DNA from 4 places in the Neorhizobium descurainiae genome. Region 3 is predicted to be linked to each of the others. Evidence: predicted binding sites of a transcription regulator. Region 3 holds the regulator's gene; each other region holds the start of a gene.

Region 1 (4,695 bases), on a different contig from region 3:
TTTTGGCGATCAAAGGTCGATGATCGTGCCGCGTCCGTCGTTCCAGACGCGCATCTCGCGCTTATTCGTTTTCGCTCGCACCGGGACCGGCTTCAGCCGCGCCGAAAGCGCGCGCCCGACGGAAAGAATTGCGAGAATGCCGGCAAAGGCGACGGTAAGGGAAGCCGTCAGCAGCGCTGCCATGGCGAGGACGGCAATTGCCGAAACGATGACGAAGAATGCGCGAATGTTTTGCATGGTCCAAACCTTTCTCAGGAAGGAATGTGGGCCCTCCCACCCTTTCTTGCAAGAGGTTTACGTTGTCATGGTATTGTCGCAGGCTCAAAAGATTGGCACAAAGCGGTGATGATCGCCTTGACCGACATCAATTCTTCTACGGTTCGTCTTCGCCGCTCGGTTCTGAGCGTACCGGCCGGTAACGTCAGGGCTCTGGAGAAGGTTCCGGGTCTCGATTGCGACGCGGTGATCTTCGATCTGGAAGATTCCGTCGCGCCGGAAAAGAAGGCCGAGGCCCGCGACAATCTGCGCCGGCTGCTCAAGGAAAATACGCTTCAAGACAAGGAAGCAATCATCCGCATCAATCCGCTCGAAACGGAGTTCGGCAGGGCCGACATGGGTGTCGTTCTCGAAGCTTCGCCGGATGCGGTGCTGATCCCCAAGGTCGAGCGCATTTCCGAAGTGCAGGCGGTGGCGGATATCCTGTCCGATGCCGGCGCTCCGGATGAACTTGCCATCTGGGCGATGGTCGAGACGCCGAAAGGGGTTTTGAACGCGGCGGCGATCGCCGGAACGGATGAGCGCCTCCGATGTTTCGTGGTCGGTCTCAACGACCTGCGCAAGGAAACCGGCGCGCTGCCGCAGCCGGGCCGCACCTATCTCGTGCCCTGGCTGATGCAGGTCGTGCTTGCCGGCCGCGCCCATGGCGTCGACGTCATCGACAGCGTCTTCAACGATTTCAAGGATGCCGAGGCCTTCGACGCGGAATGCGTTCAAGGCCGGGCCATGGGTTTTTCCGGCAAGATGCTGATCCATCCGGCCCAGATCGAACCCGCCAACCGGCATTTCGGCCCCGATCCGCAGGCGGTGAAAGAGGCCGAAACGGTGATTGCCGCCTTCGCAAAGCCGGAGGCGGAGCATCTCAACGTCATCAATCTCAATGGCAAGATGGTCGAGCGCCTTCACCTGGCAGAGGCGGAAAAGCTTGTCGCCAAGGCCCGGACCATCGCTGAACGAAAGAAGACCCCATGAAACTCTACCGTTTCCTCACCGGCCCGGACGATTCCTCCTTTTGCCACAAGGTGACGGCCGCGCTGAACAAGGGTTGGGAGCTTCACGGGTCGCCGACCTATGCCTTCAACGCCACGACCGGCGAGATGCAATGCGGCCAGGCGGTCACGAAGACCGTGCACGGCAAGGACTACGATTCCGAGATGAAACTCGGCGAACAATAGGATATGTCAAGGCTCAGCGCTGGGCGGCCTCTTCGGCGCTCGCTTCGATGCGCTCCATATCGGCGTCGCTGAGGCCAAAATGATGGCCGATCTCGTGGATCAACACATGGGTGATGATATCGCCCAGCGTCTCCTCGTTTTCGGCCCAGTAATCGAGGATGGGCCGGCGGTAGAGCCGGATGCGGTTCGGCAACTCGCCCGTTTCCACGGTGAAACGTTCAGAAACCCCGCGGCCCTCGAAAAGGCCGAGCAGATCGAATGGCGTTTCCAGCGCCATGTCCTCAAACACGTCGTCGTCCGGAAAATCCTCGATCTCGATGGTCAGATTAGTCGTGAGTGCCCGGAATTCTTCCGGCAAGTGACCATAGGCCTCGATCGCCAGCGACTCGAACGTGCTGATTGTCGGCGCGTGGCGATCCTGCCAATCGTCGGTCTGGTCAATACGGGCCATAGGCTCTCCTTCTTATCAGGCCCATATAGTGCCTTCAGCGATATTTTTCGAGAGAAGAATCATTGGCCTATTGCCGGAGGAAAAGATTCCCGGAGTTTGCCTGTTGACTCTTGTCGGGAGCTCTGGAATCCATAGGAACATAAAGTGAACATATGCGGATGGAGTTGACGCCATGGCCGGAAACGCCACGGCGCAGGAGACGCTTTTTGCCCTGCGTGAACAGATCGCCAGACTGGAGGGAAAGCCCCTGCCGGCGTTCGTTGCGGCGGAGCAGGCAAAGGCCGCCGAGGATCCGGACGATCATAGGACCAAGATCGGCCAACCCCGCCTGCCGCTCGGCATAGCACCGATGGATACGGCTTTGGAAGGCGGTCTGCCGCTCGACGGCATTACGGAAATCCGGACTTTCCTGATGAGGGATGCGGGTGCGGCGAGCGGCTTCGTTCTCGCGCTTTCAGCCTATCTCAAGGCCAGAGACAGGAGCGAGGCGCCGGTTCTGTGGATCGGCGACGTCGTTTCCACCCAGGAGGCGGGCGTTCCCTATGCCGTCGGCCTCAAGCAATTCGGATTGAACCCTGAGGATATTCTCTATGCGTCGCCGCGCAAGCTGGAGGATGCGTTGTGGCTCGCGGAAACCGCGGTGGCAAGTGGGGCGCTTTGCGCCACCATTCTCGAAATCCGGGGCAATCCCAAGCATTTCGGTCTTACCGAAAGCCGAAGGCTCGGTCTTCGGGCCAAAGCGGCGGGGCGGCCGCTTTTTCTGTTGCGGCATGGGGCGCAAGAAGAGGCAAGCAGTGCTTTCTTCCGCTTTCTTGTCGAACCGGCGCCGGCTTCCGAGCGGCGCCTTCCGGATGAATCCGTACTTGGCGGCAGTATCGGTCATCCCGTTTTCCGATTGATCCTGGAGAAGAGCCGCAATCCGGCTCCGCTCTCCTTCTTTCTGGAGTGGAATCCCCGTGACCGTCAATTTTCCCTCGCCCTCGAAGCAGGAGAGACTTTCTCTTTCCGCAACCCGCCAGCGCATCCTGGCGCTCGTCTTCCCGCATCTGCCGACCGACAGGATCGCCCGCCGGTTCTGGGGTCTGTCGTGGCGTTCGAAAGGGCGTCCTGACCACCCGCCGATCCTCTGTGCCGGCCGGCGTGACAATGCGATGCGGCTCACCGCGCTGGACGAGGTCTCCGAGCGTCTTGGATTGAAGCGGGGGCAGGGACTGGCGGAAGCACGTGCCATGTTTCCCAGGATCGATGTGGCGGACGAGGACGAGACAGCCGACCGGGCGCTTCTCGAAGCGATTGCCGATTGGTGCGACCGTTACACTCCGCTCGTGGCGCTCGATGGCCGCGACGGCCTCTTCCTCGATATCACCGGTTGCGCCCATCTCTTCGGCGGCGAGGAGGCTCTGCTCAAGGACATTCTCAGCCGGCTCTTCCAGATGGGCTTCGATGTCAAAGGGGCGATTTCGTCCTCCTCCGGCCTCTCCTGGGCGGCCTGCCGTTTCGGCCGCGGCGGCGTGATTGCCGATGACGTCATGAAAGAGGTGCTGGAGCCGTTGCCGGTCAATGCCTTGCGCATCGACGAGGGTACCGTCAGAGCGCTCTGCAAACTGGGTCTGAAACGGGTGGGCGATCTCATGCCGATGCCGCGCGCACCGCTTGCTCGCCGTTTCGGCACGCAGCTGCTGCTCCGGCTGGACCAGGCGCTTGGAGCAAATGAAGAAGCCATTTCACCCCGCCGGCCGGTAGCGTCTCTTTCGGCCGAGCGGCGGCTCGCCGAGCCGGTACAGGCGGAAGAGCATATCCTTCAACTGGCGGGCCAGATCGCGATTTCGTTGAAACCGGGATTGGAAACACGCGGCGTCGGCGGGCGGCTTTTCGAGCTGGTATTGTTTCGTGTCGATGGTCGTGTTTTCCGCATCGCTGCCGGTGCCTCGCAGCCGCTCCGCGATCCGAAACGCATCTCGTCGCTGTTTTCCGAACGCTTGACCGCCGTGCATGACGATCTCGAAGCCGGTTTCGGCTTCGAGCTTCTGCGCCTCAACGTGCTACAGCACGATACCTTCAAAACCACCCAGGATGATTTTACCGGTGAGGGCCGGGATGAGATTTCCCTTACCGATTTCATCGATCGGGCCTCGGCCCGGCTTGGGGCGGAATGTCTGCAGGTCGCCGAACTGCGACAAAGCCATGTGCCGGAACGGGGACGAATTTTCGTGCCGGCGATGGCGGCGAGAAGCATGCAGGGAAAAGGCGAGAAAGTTTTAACCTTCGCACCTGGAGCAGATCGGCCTTTGCGGCTTTTTCGTCATCCCGAGCTCATAGATGCTTTCGCCGCAACGGTGCCGGATGGCCCGCCTCAACGTTTCCGCTGGCGTCGCATCGTTCATCGGGTGGTTCGGGCCGAAGGTCCCGAACGGATTTCACCGGAATGGTGGGTAGACCCGGAGGATGCGCCGGAACGTGACTATTTCCGTCTGGAAAGTGAGACAGGTCGGCGTTTCTGGATTTTTCGCGAGGGCCATTACGGTGGAAAAACAGCGCCGAACTGGCGTGTCCATGGGATTTTCGCATGAAGGACTGCCCTGCCTTTTTCGAAATCGGCGCCAAGACCAATTTCTCCTTCCTGGAAGGCGCGGCAAGACCTGAGGAAATGATTTTTACGGCCAGTGCGCGCGGCCTTTCGGGGCTTGGAATTGCCGACCGAAATTCTGTCGCCGGCGTGGTGAGGGCCTTCACGAAGGTTCGCGATATGAAAGTGAGATTCAAGCGGGCTGAGGAGATCGGCACGGAAGCCGT
Region 2 (4,695 bases), on a different contig from region 3:
TTCGAGCGTGCTCGGGCTTCTCGGCATTTCGATCGGCGCCTTCCGCATCGCAGGCGGCATGCTGCTCTTCTGGATCTCCTTCGAAATGGTCTTCGAAAGACGCCAGGAGCGGAAGGAAAAGACTTCCCAGGCGGCAATCACCATCGACCATATTCATAATATCGCGGTCTTTCCGCTCGCCCTGCCCTTGATCGCCGGGCCGGGCGCGATCTCCGCCACGGTGCTGCTCGCCGGCACTTTCCCCGGCCCCGCCGACCGGGCGCTGCTGATCGGCGTCATTGCGCTGATCATGGCGCTCGTCTACGTGACCCTGCTGATCGCCGAGCGCCTCGACCGCTTCCTCGGCGTCACCGGCCGGGCCATCCTCACCCGCCTGCTCGGGGTCATCCTCGCTGCGCTTTCCGTCCAGTTCGTGGTCGACGGTGTGCGCTCCGCGTTCAATCTCTGAAAGCTGCAAGAACCCCATGACGGAGCGGTGTTTTCTGTTAAAAGCCGATGCACCGAACGGAATCGAAGGTTTTGCATCAATGCGCCCCATCCTGCGCCGACTCTTGCCGGAAACCCCACCCGTCAGCGCAAGGGAACGGTTGCGCGCCGCGCTTGGCGCGCTTGCCGGCATCCTGGTGACCGGTCTGCTGGGCAGCCTGGCTTTGCGGGCGGACGCGTCGCTTCCGGCCCTGATCGCACCGATGGGCGCCTCGGCCGTGCTGCTGTTCGCCGTCCCGTCGAGCCCGCTCGCCCAACCCTGGTCGATCCTCTGCGGCAACACGATCGCAGCGCTGGTCGGTGTGACGGCTGCTCTGCTCATCGGCGACCTGTTCCTGGCATCCGCGCTGGCGATCGGCGTGGCGATCGCTGCGATGATGACGTTCCGCTGCCTGCATCCGCCGAGCGGAGCGATCGCGCTCACCGCCGTGCTCGGCGGGCCGGCCATCCATGAATTAGGTTACGGTTTCGTGCTGTGGCCGGTCGCCGGCAATTCGCTGGCTCTCGTGGTGCTGGCGCTGATCTTCAACAATCTGACCGGCCGCGCCTATCCGCATGCAGTCAAGCTATCGACGGACCACGGTACCAGGGACCTTGCCCCGATCCAGCGGATCGGCTTCACCTCCGCCGATCTGGACGAGGTGCTGAAGGAATATGACGAATTCCTCGACATCGACCGCGACGATCTCGAAACGATCCTGCGGCGGACGGAGCTGCGATCCTATCGCCGGCGCGCCGGCCATTTCGACTGCGCCAGCATCATGTCCCGCGACGTGGTGGCCGTGGCGCCCGACAATACGCTGAAGGAAGCACACGACCTGATGCGCTCCCACCATTTCAAGGCCCTGCCGGTCACCAACGACCGCGCCGAAGTGGTCGGCATCGTCACCCAGACGGATTTTCTGGACAAGGCGCGCTGGACCAACGGACGGCCGAAGATCGGCTTCGGCCAGCGGCTCCGCCTCGTGCTGTCCGGCGCCAGCGCTCCGAACGACACGGTAAAGGACATCATGACGACGCCGGTGAAAACCGTCCGCCCGGATACACCGATCGCCAACGCGATGATCATCTTCGCCGAGGAAGGCCTGCACTACCTGCCGGTGACGCGGGAGAACAACAAGCTGGTCGGCATCCTGTCGCAATCCGACGTGATGGTGGCCATGCTGGCTGACAAAGCGGCCGCCTGAAAACCATTCGGGGAAATCGCAAACACTTCCCCGAATGTCAAAACGCAAATGAGTTCTGCGGCTAGACCGGATTAGAACGGAATATCGTCGTCGAGATCGCGCGAGAAATTGCCCCCGGCGGCCGGCGGCTGGCTGCCGCCGCGGCTCGCACCGCCGGACGGCCGGCGGTCGTAGTCGTTTCCGCCACCGAAATCGTCGCCGCCGCCGAAATCATTGCCGATGCGGCCGCCACCGCCGCCGTAACCACCGCGATCGCCGCCGCCTTCGCCACGGCCATCCAGCATCGTCAGCGTCGAATTGAAGCCCTGCAGCACCACTTCCGTCGAGTAACGGTCATTGCCGCTCTGGTCCTGCCACTTGCGGGTCTGCAACTGGCCCTCGATGTAAAGCTTGGCGCCCTTCTTCACATATTGCTCGACGACCTTGCAGAGGCCTTCGTTGAAGACGACGACAGTATGCCATTCGGTCTTCTCACGGCGCTCGCCCGAATTGCGGTCGCGCCAGGTCTCGGAAGTCGCAATTCGCAGGTTGGCGATCGGCCGGCCGTCCTGTGTGCGGCGGATTTCCGGATCGGCCCCGACATTTCCCACCAGGATGACCTTGTTCACGCTACCAGCCATAACTCTCACCTTGTCCGCCGCATCCCACGGCCTTGAACCAATCCCATCACTTTAACCCATCGGCCCGATCCGTTGGGCGCCCATGATTTTTAATCCACAGGCAAATTTGTTCTTTATTTGTTCTAATTTATTCCTATAGTGCTGTCAACCGACTCGGAACGGCGCTGCATCGCAGCAGTTTCGTCTCGACAGGCGCGCATCAATCACTACATAAGGACCTTCAATCCTCCCCGATGAGTATGACGATGAGTGAACTGAAGACCATTTCCATACGTGGTGCGCGCGAGCACAATTTGAAGGGCATCGATCTCGATCTGCCGCGCAATTCGCTGATCGTCATGACGGGCCTTTCCGGCTCCGGCAAATCGTCGCTCGCCTTCGACACGATCTATGCCGAGGGTCAGCGGCGCTATGTGGAAAGCCTGTCGGCCTATGCCCGGCAGTTTCTGGAGATGATGCAGAAGCCGGATGTCGATCAGATCGACGGGCTTTCGCCGGCGATTTCGATCGAGCAGAAGACGACCTCGCGCAACCCGCGTTCGACCGTCGGCACGGTCACCGAAATCTACGACTACATGCGCCTGCTTTTCGCCCGCGTCGGCGTGCCCTATTCGCCGGCGACGGGCCTGCCGATCGAAAGTCAGACGGTGAGCCAGATGGTCGACCGCGTGCTTGCCTTCGAGGAGGGAACGCGCCTTTATATCCTGGCCCCGATGATCCGCGGCCGCAAGGGCGAGTACAAGAAGGAACTCGCCGACCTGATGAAAAAGGGGTTTCAGCGCGTCAAAGTCGACGGCCAGTTCTATGAGATCGCCGACGTTCCGGCGCTCGACAAGAAATACAAGCACGATATCGACGTGGTGGTAGACCGTCTCGTGGTGCGGTCCGATATCGGCGCGCGCCTGGCCGACAGTCTCGAAACCTCGCTGAAGCTCGCCGACGGGCTGGCGGTCGCGGAATTCGCCGACAAGCCGCTGCCGCCGGAAGAGACCGCAGCCGGCGGCTCGGCCAACAAGTCGCTCAACGAGACGCATGAGCGCGTGCTGTTTTCGGAAAAATTCGCCTGCCCGGTTTCCGGCTTCACCATTCCCGAGATCGAGCCGCGGCTCTTCTCGTTCAACAATCCCTTCGGCGCCTGCCCGACCTGCGACGGTCTCGGCTCGCAGCAGAAGGTCGATGAGGCGCTGATCGTGCCGGAACCTGCCCGCACGCTGCGCGACGGGGCGATCTCGCCCTGGGCGAAATCCGCATCGCCCTATTACAACCAAACGCTGGAGGCGCTCGGCAAGGTCTTCGGCTTCAAGCTCTCGAGCCGCTGGAACGAGCTTTCCGAGGAGGCGAGACAAGCGATCCTGCACGGAACCGAGGAGAAGATCGAGTTCCACTATGCCGATGGTGCCCGTTCCTACAAGACGGTGAAGAATTTCGAAGGCATTGTGCCGAACCTCGAACGCCGCTGGAAGGAGACGGATTCCGCCTGGGCGCGCGAGGATATCGAACGCTACATGTCCGCCGCCCCCTGCCCGGCCTGCAACGGCTACCGCCTGAAGCCGGAAGCGCTTGCGGTCAAGATCAACAAGCTGCATATCGGCGAAGTCACCGAAATGTCGATCAAGGCGGCGCGCGATTGGTTCGAAGTGCTGCCGGCCGAACTGAACGCCAAGCAGAACGAAATTGCGGTGCGCATTCTCAAGGAGATCCGCGAGCGTCTGCGTTTTTTGAACGATGTCGGCCTTGATTATCTCAGTCTGTCCCGAAATTCCGGCACGCTTTCCGGCGGCGAGAGCCAGCGCATCCGGCTCGCTTCGCAGATCGGCTCGGGCCTCACGGGCGTGCTCTACGTGCTCGACGAACCGTCGATCGGCCTGCACCAGCGGGACAACGCCCGGCTGCTCGATACGCTGAAGCACCTGCGCGACATCGGCAACACGGTGATCGTCGTCGAGCATGACGAGGACGCGATCCTGACGGCCGACTACGTGGTCGACATAGGGCCGGCAGCCGGCGTCCATGGCGGCACGGTTGTCGCTCAGGGGTCGCCGAACGAGGTCATGGCCAATCCGAAATCGCTGACCGGCAAATATCTCTCGGGCGAACTCGGCGTGCCGGTGCCGGACGAGCGCCGCAAGCCGAAGAAGGGCAAGGAGATCAAGGTTTTCGGCGCACGCGGCAACAACCTGAAGAATGTCACGGCATCCGTGCCGCTCGGCGTCTTCACGGCGGTGACGGGGGTTTCGGGCGGCGGAAAATCCACCTTCCTGATCGAGACGCTTTACAAAGCGGCGGCCCGGCGCGTCATGGGTGCCCGCGAAATTCCCGCGGAACACGACCGGATCGACGGTTTCGAGTTCATCGACAAGGTGATCGATATCGACCAGTCGCCGATCGGCCGCACGCCGCGC
Region 3 (4,695 bases):
CGGTCAGCACCGGAAAGCCGAATTCCTTCTTCAGATCGGCGAAAATCTCCATGGCGCTTTCGAGCCCGATGCCGCGCTTGCCGGAAATCGAGGTGCGGTTCGCCTTGTCGAAGGAGGACTTGTAGACGAGACCGATGCCGAGCTTGCCGCAGAGCTCCCTCAGGGCACCGGCCATCATGAAGGCATGGTCGCGGCTTTCCATCTGGCAGGGGCCGGCGATCAGCGAAAGGCGCGCATCCTGCGCAAACAGCACCTTGCCCTCCCCTTCGCCGACCAAGACACGCGGATTGGCGGACACTTCCATGAGACTATTCCTCGAAACCGAACATGACGCCCTGGCCGGGCGCCGCCTGCACCAGGACACGGCCTTCCCGGCGGACGAATGCGACGTCATTAGCAGCAAGGGTGATCTCTGTCACGGCAAGATCGGCCGTCTTGAAGAGGATCGCCCGGCCCCGGAGCCCCCCGGCATCCGGCACCGGCGCGAGCGCGAATTCCGCCTCAAGGTCCCGGTCTTGCGCAATGCGGATGCGGGCATTGGCGGCGGCAAGCCTGATGACGGACGGTTCGATCTCCGCTTCCGTCATCAGCACCTGCTCCATCAGCGGCGTGAATTCGGAAGGCACCGGGGCTGAAAGAACGATCTCGCTCAAACCGGTGACCGCGTTGGCGTGGCGTTCCAGCTCGCCGCGATCGGCCGGCAGCGGGTTGATGCGCTGGGCGGAGAAGAGGAAGAAATCCGGCGTGCGATCGTCGCCCGCAAAGGCCAGCCGGAAGCTTGCCTCGGTTTGCGAACCGTCCGGCATCCTCACGCCGCGGGAGAATTCCAGCATATCGCCTGCCGAAACGCCCCTGAGCTTGAAGCGCTGGTGATCGGCGGCGGCATCGACGGTGGCAACCGCGAGCGCGGAAAAGCCCTGCCTCACCCTTGCCTTGCGGAAAGCAAGATCGCGCGCGGTGAAGACATTACCGCGCTTGGCCGCCGCAGACGCGTGACGGCGGTTGGCGATCGCCAGCGGCTCGAGATAGGCGCCGTCCGAGAGGAACACGCAGGCATTGGCCGTGCCGAACGGATGAAACGCATCGGCTGCCACAGTAAAACCAAGCTCGGAAAACCGCGAGCGCGCAAGCGCCAGCTGCGCCACCGGCAGGACGAGATGGTCGATCGATCTTGCATTCACGCGATGGCCCCCAGAATGCGGTACAGCAAAAACTACATTGGCAGCGGACCGGCTCCGCGCAAGTGGCGAGAAAAGAGATATGTGGCGTTCTTCCATGAAGAAAAAATCACCATACTTCACCAAAATTTAGGGACTTGCGGAACACATATGGAACATATAGTGTCCGTTCTGGATTTGTTTCCGACTCTCAGGGTGCCAACACATGCTCACGCGCAAACAGCAGGAATTGCTTCTGTTCATTCACGAACGCATGAAGGAATCCGGCGTGCCGCCTTCCTTCGACGAGATGAAGGATGCGCTCGACCTCGCATCGAAGTCCGGCATCCACCGGCTGATCACGGCACTCGAGGAACGCGGCTTCATCCGCCGCCTGCCGAACCGGGCGCGGGCGCTGGAAGTCATCAAGCTGCCGGAAGCCTATCAGCCGAGCCTGCAGCCACGCCGCGGCTTTTCGCCGAGCGTCATCGAAGGCAGTCTCGGCAAGACGCAGCCTGTCGCCGCCGTCCCTGCAAAGCCGGCTGCGAACGACGACGTCTCCAGCGCCACCACGGTTCCCGTCATGGGCCGCATCGCGGCGGGCGTGCCGCTCTCGGCCATCCAGAACAACACGCATGACATCGCCGTGCCGGCCGAGATGCTCGGTTCCGGCGAACACTACGCGCTGGAGGTCAAGGGCGACTCGATGATCGAGGCCGGCATTCTCGACGGCGACACGGTGATCATCCGCAACAGCAATACGGCCAATCCCGGCGATATCGTCGTGGCGCTGGTGGACGACGAGGAAGCGACGCTGAAGCGCTTCCGCCGCCGCGGCGCCTCGATCGCGCTCGAAGCCGCGAACCCGGCTTACGAGACCCGCATCTTCGGCCCCGACCGGGTGAAGATCCAGGGCAAGCTCGTCGGCCTCATCCGCCGCTATCACTGATCAGCGGCCGGAGCGCTTCCGGCAGCGCCGAGTTGAATGTCTGGCTCCGCCAGTCGTAATGGCGGTGTCGGGTCCAGGGACGGTCCCGGCCGGCCATGGCGGCATGGATCCGCCAATGGCGGATCTCCCTGGCGCCGTTGAGAAATACTTCGAGGGCGCCGGTCCTGCGCAGCGTATCGCCGTTGATCATCAGCGCGCCGGAACGGCAGCGGTCGAAGCGGGCGCGTGGCGCGATGACGAGATCGGCCGCATCGCAGGCCGCGCCGGCATAGCGACCGTCCTCTACGGACGCGACGATGACGCCTGCGGCGGTCCTTGTGGCGCACCAGATGCGGGGCGTGCAGATGAAATGGCCGGCAGGCGCCTCCCTGATGCGGGCTCGGGCGGTTTCGATTTCCTCTGCGGTCAGGTCACGCCGTTCGGCCGCCCCGGCATCCGGGGATTTCGTCCCGGAAGATTCGGCATCGGGCGACCTGTCCCTCGGCGGTGACATTTCCGGCTTTACGGGATCGCCAATGAGAAGCGCGCGCTTCCATTGGCCGTAGATGAAATCCGGCGGGCGGCTGCGGTTCGCCGCAACATTTTCTCCGTTCACCAGCGCAACCATCGTGCCGTCCTCGGAAACCAGCAGATCCGGGAGGGGTTTCGAGCGCTCCTGCCAGGAGAGCAGCAGGGCCGCGGCGAGGAACGGAATACCGACGAGCCGGAGCCTGGTTCTGAGCAGCGTCAACAGAAGAAAACCCGCGGTCGCCACCGCGAGGAACCCGGGATGCTGGCGGCCGATGCCGACGTCGCCGCCCCAGGCCGCCACGTGCTTGGCGATCGCGATCACCGCCTCCAGACCGAGCCCCATGAGCTTCAGGAAAGGCGCGTCCAGCCCGAAGGGCATCAGCAGCATGCCGATCAGCCCCATCGGCATGACCACGAAGGAGATGACCGGCATGGCGGCGAGATTGGCGGCCAGCCCGTAGGTCGCGATGCGATGAAAGTGCTCGACGGAAAAGATCGCCGTAGAGATGCCGCCGATCAGCGATGTCACGAAGATGCCGGCGGCGAAATTCCAGGAGGCCAGAACCGGCGTCACCGCAGGGTGACGGAACGGCAGCGGCTCCGGATCGCGCTTTTCCGCCCGATGTTTCCAGAGCGCGTAGCCGGCAACCAGGGCTGCGGTCGCGGCAAAGGACATCTGGAAGCTCGGGCCCAATATTTCCGAGGGCGAGATGGCGATGATGACGAGGGCGGAGAGCGCCACGTTGCGCAGGCTGATCGACGGCCGGTCGAAGAAGACCGCGACGAGCATCACCGCCATCATGATATAGGCCCGTTCCGCCGAGACCCCGAAGCCGGAAATCAGGTAATAGGCGGTCGCCATGAGAAGCGCGCCGAAAGCGGCGATCTTCTTGACTGGATAGGCCTGCGCGAAACCGGTGAAGAATGAAAGCGCGGTGCGGACGCCGACGAAAAAGATGCCGGCGGCGAGCGCCATGTTGAGCCCCGAGATCGCGACGATATGGGCAAGCCCCGAAAGGCGCAGCGCCTCGGTCGTTTCCTCGGAGATCGCCCGCCGCTCGTCCGTCACGATCGCGGCGGCGAAGGCGCCGGCGTCACCCGGCACCGCCTCGCGGATACGGGTCGCGATCGCGCTGCGCAGATCGAAAAGCCGGCTTTCGACTTCCGCAAACCAGGCGCGCGGGGGCGCCGGGCCCGCCTCTCTTTTCGGCGCGCCGTAGAAGAACCCGACGGCACCTATACCGTCGAAATAGGAGGAGAAGGCGAAATCGTTGAGCCCGGGCAGCGCCGGGCCCGACGGCGGCGAGATGCGTACCCGGCCGCCGATCGTCTCGCCGGTTTCGGCCGGCTCGTGGCGAGCCCTCGCAAGCAGCGACACCCGTTCCGGCGGACGCTTGACCTCGGGATCGGCCGTCCGTTCGACACGGACCACGTAGCGCCAGCGCCCATCCGCATCGACCTCGCGTCTTTCGACCACGCCAGCCAGCGCGGTCGTCACCGGCGAATCGAGAACGACCGTGTCCCGCCGCCAGGCTTCAAGCTCCGCCAGCATCATGCCGCCGAGAAAAAGGGCCATGCCGAGCGGAAGGAAACGCATGCCGCCGGCACGGTGCCGAGTGACGACCGCAAGCGCGGCAAAGATGCAGAAAGCCAGAAAGAACGGCCAGAAAGCCGGGTCTCGCGGCAAGGCGAACCAGCACGCGGCGCCGGCGCCGACAAGAACAGGAACGAAGAGGAAGGCATGTCCGTGCGCGGCCTCCTCCGCGAGCATCGCCGGACTGTTGCGCCAGAAGCGACGCAAGGGGCCGAGCCCGCGCCGCAGGGAACTTCCCTGCGCGCGGACTGCCGGCAGCCTCTCGTAGACCGGAACGGGCGCGGGATCATGAAAAGCGTCCGAGTCGGATGCGCCTCCGCTTGGCAGCCAACCGGGCGGCCGGGAGGTCGGCCTCCGCACCTTTGTCAGTTTCGGAAACGCAGTGTCTTCCGACATGAAACGCCCAGCCCGCCCCGTCGCCAAACATGCGACAAATGCAACCTGCGCGCTTCCCGGCACGCCGTCAACCGCCCAGGAAATCTCGG
Region 4 (4,695 bases), on a different contig from region 3:
GACCATCGCCTGCTGCACCGGATGCAGCTCGCCGTCGCGCCCGGCAAGATGTTCGACCGTCACCACATGGGTGCCGTGCAGGGAACCCAGGAAACGGATGCAGGCGTTGACGCTTTCGTAGCGCAGGCCCTGTTCCGTCAGCCGCCCGACCAGCACGGTGCAGGCGCCGCAATCGCCTTCCGCACAGCCCTCCTTGGTTCCTGTCAGCCGCCGCCTCAGGCGCAGATAGTCGAGAAGGGTTTCCGTCGGCCCGAAATTTCCAAGGGTGACCTCTTCTCCGTTCAGGATGAAGCGGATGGCTTCGCTCATTTGTCTCCTTCGTCCGCCGTTTCCGGCTTCTGTTCATTCACTTTGCGGCCGCCGGGCGTATCCTCACTGGGCCGTCCAGCCGCCGTCGATCGAGATATGCGTGCCGGTGATGCTTCTCGCCGCATCGCTCGCCAGATAGATGGCGGCGGCCGCCACCTCCTCGATCGAGACGAATTCCTTCGTCGCCTGGAGCCTCAGCATCACCTCGCTCTTGACCTCGGCCTCCGAGATGCCGCGCTCGCGGGCGGTATCGGGGATCTGCTTCTCGACCAGCGGGGTCAGCACGTAACCCGGGCATATGGCATTCACGGTAATCTCGAATTCGGCAAGTTCCAAGGCTGCCGTCTTCGTCAGGCCTAAAATACCATGTTTTGCGGCGACATAGGCGGATTTGAAGGGTGAGGCTGCGAGCGCATGGGCCGACGCCACGTTGATGATTCGGCCCCCTGGGCGCCTCGGGCCGGTCTTCTTCATCAAGGGGATCGCGTGGCGCATCGTATGGAAGGCGGAGGAGAGCAGGATGGCGATGAGCTGGTCCCACTTTTCCGGCGGGAATTCCTCGATCTTCGCCACGTGCTGGATGCCGGCATTGTTGACGAGCACGTCGACCGTACCGAAATTCCTCGCCGCCGTCGCGATCAGGTCCTCGATCTCGGCGGGTTTCGTCATGTCGGCGCCATGATAGAGCACCGTGCCGGAGCTCAAGCCGTCGAGCTCCCTGCGGGTCGCCTCGATCGCATCCGCCGGTCCGAAACCGTTGATGACGACATTGGCGCCTTCGGTCGCAAACGCCCTCGCGATGCCGAGGCCGATGCCGCTCGTTGAGCCGGTGACGACGACGGTTCTGCTCATCCGCTTATCTCCCTGAAATGCCGCGCTCTTATGCGCCGCAACGTATCCCGCAGGTTATGCGCAAATCAGGGAAGGTGGCAATCGGGACGAACGATCTGTCTTCACTCCCGCCAATGTTCGGCAACCCAAGGGGTCGGGCGGATGTAGTGGCGCAGATAGGTGAGCGGCGATTTGTTGTCCCGCCGGGCCGCATCGAAAACCCCCAGGATATGTTCGAGCGGCGTTGCCGCCCGGCCCAGTTTGCCGAATTTCCCTTCCACGGCATTCTGCGGATAGAAGCCACGGGGAAAGAGGACGACCCGGGCGCTGGCAGGCAGCCTCGGCGCTAGGAAGTAGTTCAAGGGCACCGGCCAACGGCAATCCTGCCGGAAATGCAGGACCCAGCGCCGCGGGAAGAACTTGATGCCGCCCGGCGCGTTGCGCGTCACGAATCGCTGTTCGAAGGAATACTTGTCGGCCACGCCCTGCGGATCGGCGCGAAACTTTTCCTGCAGGGACACGAGCTTGCCGACAGGAAAGCGGAACACGGAGGTCTGTCCAAGCCGTTCGAACGGCGTCGTCTGGTTGCGCGCCATCACGACGTCGTTCGCATCGCCGACCTCGAAGAAATCGTCAAGAGACCCGGTGACGACCAGGTCGAGGTCGAGGAACAGGACCGGACCCTGAAGACTGCCGAGCTTCGGACCCCATAGCCGCGCTTTCGGCCAGATGCCCTTGGTCTTCACCGGCATGTTGGGCACATCGAGCGGCGGCAGGTCCTCGCACAGGATCTCCGGGTTCAGGTCGGCCCTGCTGTCGGTGAAGCAGGTGAAGGTAAAGGGGGGCGTGATGTTGCGCTTCACCATCGCATAGAGGCGGTTGATGAAGGGCGGGCCGTATCTCGTGCCCCAGTTGATGCAAATTACCTGTTTCACGCCGCCGCTTGCGGCCAAAACGTCTGCCATGACTTCCGTTCCTGGTTGGCCTCCGTGGCGCCGGACATGCAATCTCCGACGTCAAGAGCTGTCAGCGGCTTTGATCATCATTGTCGCGGGAGGACAACCGCTCTTTGCAAGATCATTGGAGAGAGAAAGTCAAGTGACCTCTTAACCGTACCGATCCTGCCGGATATTGCCGTTCCGACCATTTTCGTTTGACAGGCTTTCCCGGCTTCTGTTCAAAACGTGGCCCGAAGTGCATCGCATGAGCGAGGGAGGAGCGGCATGGCGGGTTATGTTCTGGCGATCGATCAGGGGACGACCTCGACGCGGGCGATCGTTTTCGACGGCGAAATGAAGATCGCCGGCATCGGCCAGAAGGAGTTCACCCAGATCTTTCCGAAACCCGGCTGGGTGGAGCACGATCCGGAAGAAATCTGGGAAAGCGTGCTGTGGACCGTCCGCCAGGCGCTCAAGGAAGCGCGCATCGAAGCGTCCGGCCTCGCCGCGATCGGCATCACCAACCAGCGCGAGACGGTCGTCGTCTGGGAGCGTGAAACGGGCAAGCCGATCCACAACGCCATCGTCTGGCAGGACCGGCGCACGGCTGCCTATTGCGACAAGCTGAAGCGGCAGGGGCTCGAAAAGCTCTTCAACCGCCGGACCGGCCTGCTGCTCGACCCCTATTTCTCCGGCACGAAGCTTTCCTGGATGCTCGCCAACGTCAAAGGCGCGCGGGCGAGGGCGGCCAGGGGCGAGCTCTGCTTCGGGACGATCGACACTTTCCTCATCTGGCGGCTCACCGGGGGCAAGAGCTTCGTCACCGACGCGACCAATGCGTCCCGCACGCTGATCTACAACATCGCCGACAACCGCTGGGACGAGGACCTGCTCGAGACCTTGCGCATTCCCGCCGCCATGCTGCCGGAGGTCAAGGACTGCGCCGACGATTTCGGCACCACCGATGAAAGCCTGTTCGGCGCGGCGATCCCGATCCTCGGCGTTGCCGGCGACCAGCAGGCGGCGACCATCGGCCAGGCCTGTTTCGAGCCGGGCATGCTGAAATCCACCTACGGCACCGGCTGCTTCGCCGTCCTCAATACCGGCAAGGACATGTGCCGCTCGAAGAACCGGCTGCTGACCACGATCGCCTACCGGCTGAACGGCGAGACGACCTATGCGCTGGAGGGATCGATCTTCATCGCCGGCGCCGCGGTGCAGTGGTTGCGCGACGGGCTCGGCATCATCGAGAGAGCGTCCCGGACCGGCGAATTGGCCGAGGAGGCGGATCCCCAGCAGGAAGTCTATCTCGTGCCCGCCTTCACCGGGCTCGGCGCGCCCCATTGGGACGCGGAGGCGCGGGGCGCGATGTTCGGCCTTACCCGCGCCACAGGCCCTGCGGAGTTCGCCCGCGCGGCGCTGGAAGCGGTCTGCTACCAGACCCGCGATCTGCTCGACGCCATGCGGAAGGACTGGAGGAATTCCAACGGCGAGACGGTACTGCGCGTCGATGGCGGCATGGTCGCCTCCGACTGGACGATGCAGCGGCTTTCGGACCTGCTCGACGCGCCCGTCGACCGGCCGACGATCCTGGAGACCACGGCGCTCGGGGCTGCCTGGCTGGCGGGCTCGAAGGCCGGCGTCTGGCCCGACCGGAAGGCTTTCGCCAGGAGCTGGGCGCGTCAGCGCCGATTCGAGCCGAAGATGGACGAAAAGACCCGCGCGGCGAAAATCCGCGGCTGGAAGGATGCCGTGAAAAGGACGCTGACCAACGGCTGATCCTTTATTTCCGGTTAACCATCAGCCAAGAATTTGAATTAAATCCAAAAGCGCCATGTTCGCACCACCTTCCTTGCCTTATCTTTCCCCGCGACCCGGAGAGGGGTGATCATGTTGAGAATTCCGCATATCCTGGCCTTCCTGCTGCTTTTGAATTCCTTCGTCCTGATCAGCCGGACGGCGGAAGCGGGTTACGCGCATTTCGTCTACGATGCCAGGAGCGGGCGGGTCCTGGCTTCGGAAAACGCCGATACGCTCAACCATCCCGCATCGCTCACCAAGATGATGACGCTCTACATGACCTTCGAGGCGCTGCGCGACGGACGGCTCGGATGGGACCAGGAAATCGTCATGACGCCGAACGCGGCGCGCAAGGTTCCCTTCAAGCTCGGCGTGCCGGCGGGGCAGACGATCACCGTGCGGGAGGCGGTGTATGCCATGGCGGTGCGCTCGGCCAACGACGCGGCGGCGGCGATGGCGGACCATCTCGGCGGTTCGGAGGAGCGCTTCGGCGCGATGATGACGAAGAGGGCGAAGGCGCTCGGCCTGCGCAGGACGGTGTTCCGCAACGCCTCCGGCCTGCCCGAGAAGGCGCAGGTGACGACGGCGCGCGACATGGGCATGCTGGCGCTGGCGCTCATCCGCGATTTTCCCAGGGAGTATCAGCTGTTTTCGCTGCGCTCCTTCGAGTTCCGCGGCAGGAGGATATCCGGCCACAACAACCTGATGTACCGCTATCCGGGCATGGACGGCATCAAGACCGGCTATATCAACGCGTCCGGCTACAACATCGCCAGCGCCGTCGATGTCAACGGAAGGCGGGTGATCGGCGTCGTCC

What was found. The regulator LexA, encoded in region 3, represses DNA repair genes until DNA is damaged. The targets are predictions, from matches to a motif close to TGTTCNNNNTGTGTTCNG.
Region 1: ACMGE0_RS19225 (ImuA family protein) is a predicted target of LexA. The motif match lies at 2,036-2,053, and genes of this name have one in related genera.
Region 2: uvrA (excinuclease ABC subunit UvrA) is a predicted target of LexA. The motif match lies at 2,401-2,418, and genes of this name have one in related genera.
Region 4: ACMGE0_RS06005 (glycosyl transferase) is a predicted target of LexA. The motif match lies at 2,315-2,332, and genes of this name have one in related genera.

Annotation. Positions count from the first base shown of each region.
Region 1 covers NZ_JBLFFK010000011.1:105,830-110,524, forward strand. Annotated here, with positions in the region: gene ACMGE0_RS19205 (hypothetical protein) at 10-237, opposite strand; gene ACMGE0_RS19210 (HpcH/HpaI aldolase/citrate lyase family protein) at 346-1,248, shown strand; gene ACMGE0_RS19215 (DUF1737 domain-containing protein) at 1,245-1,451, shown strand; gene ACMGE0_RS19220 (metallopeptidase family protein) at 1,465-1,902, opposite strand; gene ACMGE0_RS19225 (ImuA family protein) at 2,075-3,013, shown strand; gene ACMGE0_RS19230 (Y-family DNA polymerase) at 2,925-4,472, shown strand; gene ACMGE0_RS19235 (error-prone DNA polymerase) at 4,469-4,695, shown strand, end outside.
Region 2 covers NZ_JBLFFK010000010.1:11,367-16,061, forward strand. Annotated here, with positions in the region: gene ACMGE0_RS17870 (MarC family protein) at 1-448, shown strand, start outside; gene ACMGE0_RS17875 (HPP family protein) at 528-1,673, shown strand; gene ACMGE0_RS17880 (single-stranded DNA-binding protein) at 1,745-2,293, opposite strand; gene uvrA (excinuclease ABC subunit UvrA) at 2,539-4,695, shown strand, end outside.
Region 3 covers NZ_JBLFFK010000005.1:270,255-274,949, reverse strand. Annotated here, with positions in the region: gene kdsA (3-deoxy-8-phosphooctulonate synthase) at 1-304, opposite strand, end outside; gene ACMGE0_RS12445 (VOC family protein) at 309-1,181, opposite strand; gene lexA (transcriptional repressor LexA) at 1,384-2,106, shown strand; gene ACMGE0_RS12435 (ComEC/Rec2 family competence protein) at 2,087-4,606, opposite strand.
Region 4 covers NZ_JBLFFK010000002.1:496,960-501,654, reverse strand. Annotated here, with positions in the region: gene xdhA (xanthine dehydrogenase small subunit) at 1-309, opposite strand, end outside; gene ACMGE0_RS06010 (3-hydroxybutyrate dehydrogenase) at 373-1,161, opposite strand; gene ACMGE0_RS06005 (glycosyl transferase) at 1,263-2,105, opposite strand; gene glpK (glycerol kinase GlpK) at 2,364-3,857, shown strand; gene ACMGE0_RS05995 (D-alanyl-D-alanine carboxypeptidase) at 3,969-4,695, shown strand, end outside.